Regions from separate parts of the Bombilactobacillus sp. ESL1094 genome, predicted to be linked through region 3. Evidence: predicted binding sites of a transcription regulator. Region 3 holds the regulator's gene; each other region holds the start of a gene.

Region 1 (3,287 bases), 410 kb from region 3:
AATCATTGGGAAAATGATCGACCAAATCCCAGAGCTACCACGGACAATAAAGAACATAAACCCTTGGGAGCCAGCACGATACTTTGTAGGAAACAGCTCCACTGCCCATAAAGCATACCAAGCTTGGGCACCAATTCCGGCAGATAGTCCCCAAATAATTACAAAAGCAATTAAAGCGGCCCAGCCGAAGCCAATATAAGTTAAAATTACCCAAGAAATAACAGCCATTAAAGCCCCTACAAAGAAGAAGCCCCGGGGATTAAGCCGATCGCCAAATAAGGCAAAACCGAAGTAACCAGATAAAGCGGTACATAACCACAAAACTGCTTGTAAAATATTGGCTTGCAAGGTATTTAAGCCACCGACAGTTTCATATACAAATGGCATAAAGAAGCCCATCGCCCCCGCAACTAAATTCCAGAGAGCATAAACACCGCATAAGAAGAGAATACTTTTAATGGAAACCATATTCGAAAATAATTCTTTATATGGATGCGGCTTAATTCCTGATTGCCGTTCTTTTTCCTTTTGTTGCAACCAATCCTGAGATTCCGGTAAGTTTCTTTGCAATAACCACGCAATAAATGCCACAATTGTTAAAAAGACAAATAATAAGCGGTTACCTAATAAACCAAGTGGTGCAAATAATGATGCTGCCACAAAAACTAACGTCGGTCCCATGGACCAGGAAAATTGGGAAATTCCAATATCATGGGCCCGATTTTTTCCATCAGATGTTTCACCAATATACGTCCAAGAAGCAGGAACCCCCGCACCTACAGCCATACCTGTCACTAAAAAACCAATTAGTAACATCGGAAAATTAATAGAAAACACAATTAAAAGTGTTCCGACCATGTAGACCAACATATCATAGGTATAAATCATTTTGCGGCCGTATTTATCAGACAAATGCCCGCCAATGATGGCTCCCAATGCCGAACCAAAAGCATTAGCACTCAATGCCCCTAATAAACCGACGGCAAAGCTACTCAAACCAAAGTGCTTTTGCCACATTGTTAAACCTGCACCGCCCGCAACGATTGAGCCTGAGTCTAAAAAATTGGTTAAGGATACTGCCCACGTTGAAGCGTGCGAACTTTTAGCCATAACTTCAGATCTCCATTCATAATTCTTAATCGTAAACGTTTACTGTATAGATTGTAAGCGTAATCGCTAGACTAGCGCAATGGCATAATTCTTGATAATCAGTATCATATTAATACATTTTTTTAATTTAATGATTTTAGATTCTGGAAATCAACCAGGGGCACAGTTCGTAATTTTTATCTATAAAAGCACTTTTTAGATTATTTTTTTGTAAAAATAAAATATTTAAACCATTCATCGCAAAACTTTATGAATAAAATCACAAGTTTTTATTGAAATCGTTTTTTGATAGTGACATAATCATTGTTGAAAAGGGTGAATTTCAAGAAAGGGGTTTTATTAATGAAAATTACTGCCGCTGTTGTCAAAGAACAAGGAGCACCATTTACCTTAGAAGATGACATTGAACTGCACGAAGTTGGTCCGACTGATCTCCAAATTCACATGGTGGCCAGCGGGATTTGCCATTCTGATGAAGCGATTCGCAAAGGCGATGCTTCGGTAGGCTATCCAGCAATTTTAGGTCATGAAGGGGCCGGTATCGTTGAAAAAATTGGTTCCGAAGTGAAAAACTTTCAAGTCGGTGATCATGTTATTTTATCTTTTTACGCTGATGGAACCTGCGATAATTGTTTAAAAGGGGTGCCCACACAGTGTCGTAATTATGGTGATTACAATTTGTCTGGGGTCCGGGCCGATGGTGAAGATCAATTTACTCAGAACGGTCAGCACATCTCTAATATGTTTAATCAATCCTCGTTTACAACGACTACCGTTGTTGACCAACGTAATGCTGTCAAAGTTGATAAAAGTTTAGATTTACGGAAATTAGGACCATTAGGTTGTGGTTATGTAACTGGTTCCGGTACTGTCTTTAATACTTTGCAACCGAAACCTGGTGATACGATCGCTGTCTTTGGTACTGGTGCCGTCGGTCTAGCTGCTATGATGGCCGGACGCATTTCTGGTTGTATTAAAGTTATTGCCGTGGACGTAGTTCCTCAAAGATTGGCCTTAGCCAAAGAATTAGGAGCTACAGATACGATTAATAGTAATGATGAGGATGCCGTGGCTAAAATTCAACAATTAACTAATGGCTATGGCGTTGATTGGACGGTTGACACTACTGGTATTCCTGCAGTAATCAAAAACAGCGTTTTAGCATTAGCTCAAGGCGGAACGTGTGCTGCGATCGCCGTGACACCAAAATTATTAGAAATTTCTACTTGGAATGATCTCTGCGTTGATGATCGCAAAGTCGTTGGTGTCAACATGGGCGATTCCATTCCTCAAGTTGATATTACCCGCTTGATTGAATTTTATAAGTTAGGTTGGTTTGACTTTGATAAAACTGAAAAGTTCTATGATTTCAAGGATATTAATCAAGCCAATGCCGATTCTGTTTCGGGGAAAACGATTAAACCGGTTTTGATTATTGATCCCGACTACCAACCAGATAAATAATCGTCGTTACTCGACAGTAACTTGGGAATTTAAGAGTATTATAAAAGGAAATGTTTGGCTCAATCTTAATCATTGACCAACATTTCCTTTTTGTTCCGTTATTGATTGCTAATCAGCTTGCGAAAGGATTTTATTATGAACGCACAAGTTATCCAAATGCTCCAACAAAAAACCAGTTTAGAACAACAACAAGAAGCAACTCATCATTTTATTGCCGATTTACCACAAAGTGCAGTCGCTACTTCTGTCGATCATCAAGCACTCCTCACTTTAACTAACGATTACTTTTTTAAGTACCATTCTGTCTATATCAGTAAACATAACCGCTTTGCCCCCTACCCTAAACACACGCATAAATTTTTAGAATTAAATTATATGTTAACTGGCAGTTGCTCTGAAGTCGTCGATGGGCAACTAGTCAAATTACATGAAGGTGATATTCTAATGATGAATGTTGGTTGCAGCCACTCTATCAAAGCACTCGGGACCAACGATTTACTCATCAATGTTTTGTTTCGCGACAGTAGTATTACTTTCAATCTATTAAACAGTATTCACAAAAATAATAGTATTACTTATAGTTTTTTATCTGATATTTCTCTTGGCAAGCATCCTACCCGCAATTATATTTTATTTCCGCAAAACCAAGACATCAAAGAAACCATGGACGAAATTATTGAAGAATATTTTCTTGAAAAATCGTACTCGAGTCG
Region 2 (3,287 bases), 440 kb from region 3:
AAAATAACATTAAATACCATCGAAAGTAAACAAAAAACCTTTCCTAGTTACCAACGTTTAAATTAACTAACTAGAAAAGGTTTTATCATTTAAATTATAAACTAGTGTTTACAGATGCATCATTTGTGCAAACAGTGGCACTGCAATATTATCAACAATACCAATGATAACAACCGAAACAGCGGCCATCGCACCTTGAACAGAACCTAATTTCAAGGCAAAAGCAGAACCAACGGTATGTCCAGCAGTACCCATACCTAAACCAGCACCGATGGGGTCGCTTTCCAATCTGAACCACTTAACTAACCATTTACCTAAAGCATAAATGATAACGGCGTTCAGGATACATGCCATCGCAGTAACAGCAGTGTTGCCACCAATAGCTGTTGACAATGGTAAAGCAATCGCAGTCGTAGCTGATTGACTCATCATGGAAGCTGTGCCGACCCGACTGAGTCCCAAGAGTTTGGAAATTCCCAAAATAACAAATAAGGAAATAAAGGTACCAATTAACAAACTCAATAAAATAACTAGCCAATTCTTCTTAAACACATCATTACGTTTATAAAGCGGAATTGCAAAAGCAATTGTGGCAGGTGTTAAGAACCAGAAGATTAGATCCCCACCAGGCTTATAGAATTTCGTATAAGCTGCTGCAGTCGTCATTCCCATGCCTTTTCCTAACAAGAAAATTAGAAAAATTCCCAAAACCATCGCTACAAACAACGGTTGAAATAAGAAAAAGCCATGAGTCAAATTAAATAAGTATTGCCCAATTTCAAAAACTCCCAATGAAAGTAAGATACCAAATAAGGGATTCGATAATAACTCTGCCATCATTTGTTCTCTCCTCCTACTTGTTCTTGTGTATCTGTATCAGTATGTTTGATCTTTTTACTGATCCATAATAACAATCTTGTTGTATAAGCCGTTACTACCAACAAAACGATTGTTGATAAAATAATGACGATAACTAATTGGACACCTTCATTTGCCATAATGTTCAAATTAGCAGCTAGGGAAATTCCGGATGGTACAAACAAAAAGGCAATTAAACCAATCATGGCATTTCCAAAGGAATCAACCCACTCTAATTTGATAATATGACAAGTCAATAATAAATATAACAAAATCAAGCCAATAACCGGCGTCGGTACAGGGAATGATTTTGGCATCATATTAGAAATCCACTGTGATACAAACAAAATTGCTGCATAAATTAACATTTGAATCAATAATGGTGCAGCTTTTGGCTTCTTATCTTCTGGTTTCATTTTCACATCACCTATTCTTAAAATTTATCGCACTTATTGTCTAAGAGACATAAACAATAAATTGGTTCAATCATCACTTTCTTTCTCCCAAAATCGATAAAATTTTAGTTTAATAAAAACTAAAAACTATCTACATATGGTTTATAACGTTTTCACGAATTTGTCAAGTATTTCACAAGATAATTGCTTCACAATCTGCAAGCCCTTACATCTTTGAGCTATTAAAAAAACTAGAATTCACAAGAACCTAGTTTCTTTATAATTTTTCTCAAAAAATTCTGCAACTAATACTGTAATTTACATTACAACAATAGTATTACTTTTCACTGACATGCACCCGTATGGAGGCTTCAATCCCTGGATACAATTTCACTGGTACATTCATATAACCTAAAACTTTAATCGGCTCGGCCAATTCGATTTTGCGCTTATCAATTTCAATTTGGTACTGTTGTTTTAAAGCTTGCGCAATTTGTTTACTGGGAATTGAACCAAATAACCGACCATCACTGCCAGCTTTCGATTGTAGTTCAACCACCGTTTCATCTTTTTCTAAAACGGTCTTAATCATTTGAGCACTAGCTTGTTCTTCATCTTTTTCTCGTTGTTCGGCTTGCTTTTTACCATTCAATTCACTGATGGCCTTAGCAGTAGCGACTTGAGCTTTACCATTTTTAATTAAGAAGTTGCGCGCGTAGCCATCAGCGACTTCTTTGACTTCGCCACGCCGACCCTTACCGCGAACATCTTGTGTGAAAATTACACGCATCTTTTCATGCCTCCTAGTTATTGTCTGCTTGCTTAGGTTTATCTTCTACTTTTTGTTGGATAATTGCAATCAATTCTTTCTTAGCTTGAGCAATTGTGTAATCAGCTAATTGCGTTGCCGCATTGGATAAATGACCGCCACCACCCATTTCTTCCATAATAACTTGCACATTAAAGTCACCTAAGCTCCGCGCTGAAATTGCTACCTTGGCATCGGACCTTTTAGTAATCACAAATGAAGCATCAATTTTTGATAAGGTCAATAAAGTATCGGCTGCCTGTGCCGCAATCACGGAATCATAAACTTGATCTTCTTCACCCGTGCAAATGGCAATTTGCGGCGTCACCATTTGTACGGTATCAATTAAATGGTTCCTTTGGATATAGGATGACACATTTTCTTTCAGCAAATTTTGCATTTTCGTGCTGTCAGCCCCTACTGAGCGTAAATAACTGGCCGCATCAAACGTCCGTGTTCCTGAACGTAAAGAAAAGGAATGTGTATCGACAAAAATGCCAGCTAGCATGGCCGTCGCTTCTAGTTTAGATAAAGACTGTTGACTTTGTGGTTGGTATTCAATCATTTCAGTTACCAATTCACTAGCCGAGGAAGCATAAGGCTCAATGTAGGCCAGTAATGGATTAGCAGGAAATTCTTCACCACGCCGATGATGATCAATCACTACCGTTTGATCGGCTAACTTCGCCGCCAATTCTGGGCTAGCGGAACGTGATGGTTTGGATAAGTCGACCATAATCAACATACTTTGCGCATTAGCCTGATCTAACGCCTGTTGTGGCGTAATTAAATCATTTGATAAATGCTGGTCTTGCTCAATCCATTGCAATAAACGTGCAACATCTGTGTGCGCTCCGTTAGCATCAATCACAATTTTACAAGTTTTATTATTCATTTGTGCAATTCGATGAATGCCTAAACAGGCACCTAAAGAATCCATATCAGGTTGTTGGTGCCCCATCACATAAATAACATCAACTTGGTTAAATAACTCTCTTAAGGCTTGGCTAATCATCCGTGCCCGGACACGCGTCCTTTTTTCCATCGGATTGGTGTTGCCGCCATAAAAGCGTGCTGGTTCGTCCGCCTCACGTACAACTGCTTGATCGCCACCTCGACCCAAGGCCAAATCAATATTTTTTTGCGCATCTAACGCTAGTTGGGCCAAGTTATCTTTACCATAGGCAAAGCCAATACTTAAAGTTAACGGCACATTTTGCTGCGAA
Region 3 (3,287 bases):
CAGGTGGTTTCTTATCAAGTAGCTTCAACGGAGCTAGCAACTTTAGAAGATAGTTCATCTGTGTCCATTAACAATCAAAAGTGGCAAGTTCAATACACAGAAACAAGCTTTACTGCTCAAACGCAAGGTCACGTTTATCCACAGCTGTTAGAAATTTTAGATTCGGGTAATGATGGTGATACGTATGATTATTCGCCTTTACCGCAGGAACAAGAAGTCAGCTTGCCGTTAACTGGACAATGTCAAGTGCAGACTGCTCCTAATTTACAAACTATGACGGTTCAAGGTACTTGGCAGTTACCTAAATCTTTAGCTGAAAGGCAAAAGGACCATCCGCAATTAATTGACGTGAACTTCAAAATTATTTTAAGTTTAGCAACAAGTTCTTCGGTGTTAGATGGTCAATTAATTATTGACAACCAAGCTTTAGATCATCGCTTGAGATTAAAGATTAACACGGGTATCAAAAGTTCACAGGCGTGGGCGCAAATTCAAGGCGGTTTTCGAACCACTACTAATTTGCCTATTGCGGATAATTGGCAAGACGAGTTTGTTGAAAAACCGGTCAATCTTTACAACTTTGATAAAGTTGTGGGCATGTATGAGCCCAAGCAAGGTTTGTTTTTGTTAAGTGGCGGCATGAAAGAATACGAATTATTGAATCAAAGCTTTGCCGTCACTTTACTAGCCACTACGGGTCAATTAGGAAAACCCAATTTATTGTGGCGTCCCGGGCGAGCTTCGGGCGACACTACTAGTGTCGGTCATCAGATGACGCCAACACCACTAGCTGAAGAAATCGGCTTAAATCATTTTGCGTTTGGATTAGTGGCAGTTGCGGACTTAGACGAGAATCAGTTAGCACGGACTGCTGAAAATTGGTTGGCCCCCAATGTTAATTACCAGTTACAAAAACTGAATTTATTTGTCAATCGGTTAGACAATAAAATTTGGGATGTTGAATTTGATAAATCATTACCTCAGTTACCACGCCAAGCGACTTTCTTACGGTTGGATCCGGATGTAACGATTACGGCTCTCTACTGTGCTTATACAATTCAGAATGCGATTGTGGTTAGATTGAGTAATCAAGCGAATAAAACGGTTGCTTTAACGGAATTCTTAGCGGCTGGTTTTCAACGAACCAATGCGTTAGAAGAAGTTCAGTCTTTACAAGCAGACGCGCAACAACTAGCACCGTATGAGATGGCAACTTTTATCAAAATTAATGGTTAATTTTCAAGGTAATAACTTTGTGATTTTATTTACTTGACATTGTGATATTAAAAGGTAGATACTGAAAGTATCAATTATACTTGTTCACAAGGGGATATTAACCATGACAAAATACAAAATACCAAATGCTACTATTAAGCGCTTACCGTTGTATCATCGTTACTTTCAATTTTTAAATGATTCCAATACTAAAAAGATTTCCTCAACAGAATTAGCTAAAGCTGTTCAAGTGGATAGTGCGACGATTCGGCGTGATTTTTCTTACTTTGGTTCTTTAGGTAAGCGGGGTTACGGCTACGAAGTTGAACCAATGCTGGAATTTTTTAAAAAGTTACTTAACCAAAGTCAAACGACGAAAGTAGCGTTGGTCGGAGTAGGTAACTTAGGTAGTGCATTATTAAACTATAACTTTTCACAGACGAACAATATTAAGATTACGGCCGCTTTTGATCAGAATCCGGAATTAATCGGCCAAACTGTCAATGGTGTGCAAGTTTATGATGTCGATTCTTTAGAACAACGTTTAGCAGATGAACAGATTGATGTTGTGATTTTGTCAGTACCAGTCATCAGTGCACAAAAGGTCGCTGATGAACTGGTAGCAGCCAACGTCAAGGGTATTTTGAACTTTACGCCGTTAAGATTGGCAACTCCTAATTCTGTGCGCGTGCACAATGTTGATTTAGCGAATGAATTACAAACATTAATTTATTTCTTAGATAACTATAGTTAAATTAAATGTTTAACTTTTGATTCACCTTTTAGCTTGTAAGGCGAGAATTTTGCGGTAAGTTAGTAGTAATTTTGGTTGATTACGGCTGCTTTTATTAGGAGGTATTAGATGGAACCATTGTTTTTACAACCCGCTTTCCAAAAAAAAATTTGGGGTGGGCGTAAGCTACAAGAACGTTTTGGTTATCGCATACCTGATGGTCAAGTGGGAGAATGTTGGGCCATCTCTGCTCATCCTCATGGTTTATCAACTGTTAAAAATGGACCTTTTGCTGGGCAAGATTTAGCCCAACTATGGCAAAAACAACCAGAGCTGTTTGGTTACCCGCAAGGAAAAGTTTTCCCTTTATTGACTAAGATTTTAGATGCGGAAGCTAGTTTATCAGTTCAGGTGCATCCAGATAATGCTTATGCCCAAGCACATGAAGGTGAGCTAGGCAAAACGGAGTGTTGGTATATTATTGATGCCCAGCCTGGTGCCTATTTGATTTATGGACATAATGCGCAAACTAAGGCAGAATTACAAGCACTGATTGACTCGGGGGACTGGGAACATTTGCTCAAAAAAATGCCAGTCAAAACAGGAGATTTTGTTTTTGTGCCTAGTGGGTGTGTTCATGCGTTAAATCAAGGAATTATTGCCTTAGAAACACAACAAAGTAGTGATACTACTTATCGTTTGTATGATTATGATCGTATTGAACAAGCTACCGGTCAAAAACGCCAACTGCATTTAAAACAGGCTCTAGATACGATTACTGTTCCTTTCCAAACACCAAAACTTAATCAAGCGGTCCAGCAATTTGGTGCTAGTTCCATCACCACTTATGTGAAACCACCTGTTTCGCCATACTTTGCAGTGTGGGGCTTACAAGTGCAAAATGATGCTTTAAGTTTGCAACATCAGTTGGGTGCTTACACCTTATGTTCCGTGATTTCCGGAACGGGACAGCTAGTGATTGCTGGGAAAACCTACGAGTTACAGTTAGGTGATCACTTTATTATTCCGGCGCCAATTACTGCTTGGCAATTTCAAGGGGAAAATCTCCAAATAATTGCTTCCGAAGCAATTGACAAGGTCGATTAATATTCAAAAAAGAGTCGGGACAAAAAGTTTTGAGAAGTTAAACACAGATTTTTGACTTTTGAAGTCACTATCAGCGGAGAAGGTTTGTTTGATTTACGAAATTTTTTTGTTCCGACTTTTTAATACTTAATATGAGGTTGTGACAAAAGCAATTTAGCTGCTAGTTACAACCTCATTTTTAAATATTTAATTTAATATTTTTTGTAATACCGCATTTTAACTGCTTTTGACT

The links. Region 3 encodes Rex, which represses fermentation and respiration genes when NADH is low (regulators of the CRP and FNR family bind a similar motif). Its sites were predicted from a motif close to TTGTGAANTANTTCACAA; they were not measured.
Region 1: a site for Rex is predicted at 1,358-1,375, ahead of AC3B5S_RS04395 (NAD(P)-dependent alcohol dehydrogenase). Genes of this name have one in related genera too.
Region 2: a site for Rex is predicted at 1,435-1,452, ahead of AC3B5S_RS04520 (CidA/LrgA family protein). Genes of this name have one in related genera too.

What each region holds. Positions count from the first base shown of each region.
Region 1 covers NZ_JBYLUM010000001.1:877,694-880,980, forward strand. The annotation lists gene AC3B5S_RS04390 (MFS transporter) at 1-1,110, opposite strand, end outside; gene AC3B5S_RS04395 (NAD(P)-dependent alcohol dehydrogenase) at 1,453-2,574, shown strand; gene AC3B5S_RS04400 (helix-turn-helix domain-containing protein) at 2,710-3,287, shown strand, end outside.
Region 2 covers NZ_JBYLUM010000001.1:906,285-909,571, reverse strand. The annotation lists gene AC3B5S_RS04525 (LrgB family protein) at 109-837, opposite strand; gene AC3B5S_RS04520 (CidA/LrgA family protein) at 837-1,274, opposite strand; gene rplI (50S ribosomal protein L9) at 1,591-2,043, opposite strand; gene AC3B5S_RS04510 (DHH family phosphoesterase) at 2,057-3,287, opposite strand, start outside.
Region 3 covers NZ_JBYLUM010000001.1:471,056-474,342, reverse strand. The annotation lists gene AC3B5S_RS02550 (glycoside hydrolase family 38 N-terminal domain-containing protein) at 1-1,236, shown strand, start outside; gene AC3B5S_RS02545 (redox-sensing transcriptional repressor Rex) at 1,340-1,969, shown strand; gene manA (mannose-6-phosphate isomerase, class I) at 2,078-3,055, shown strand.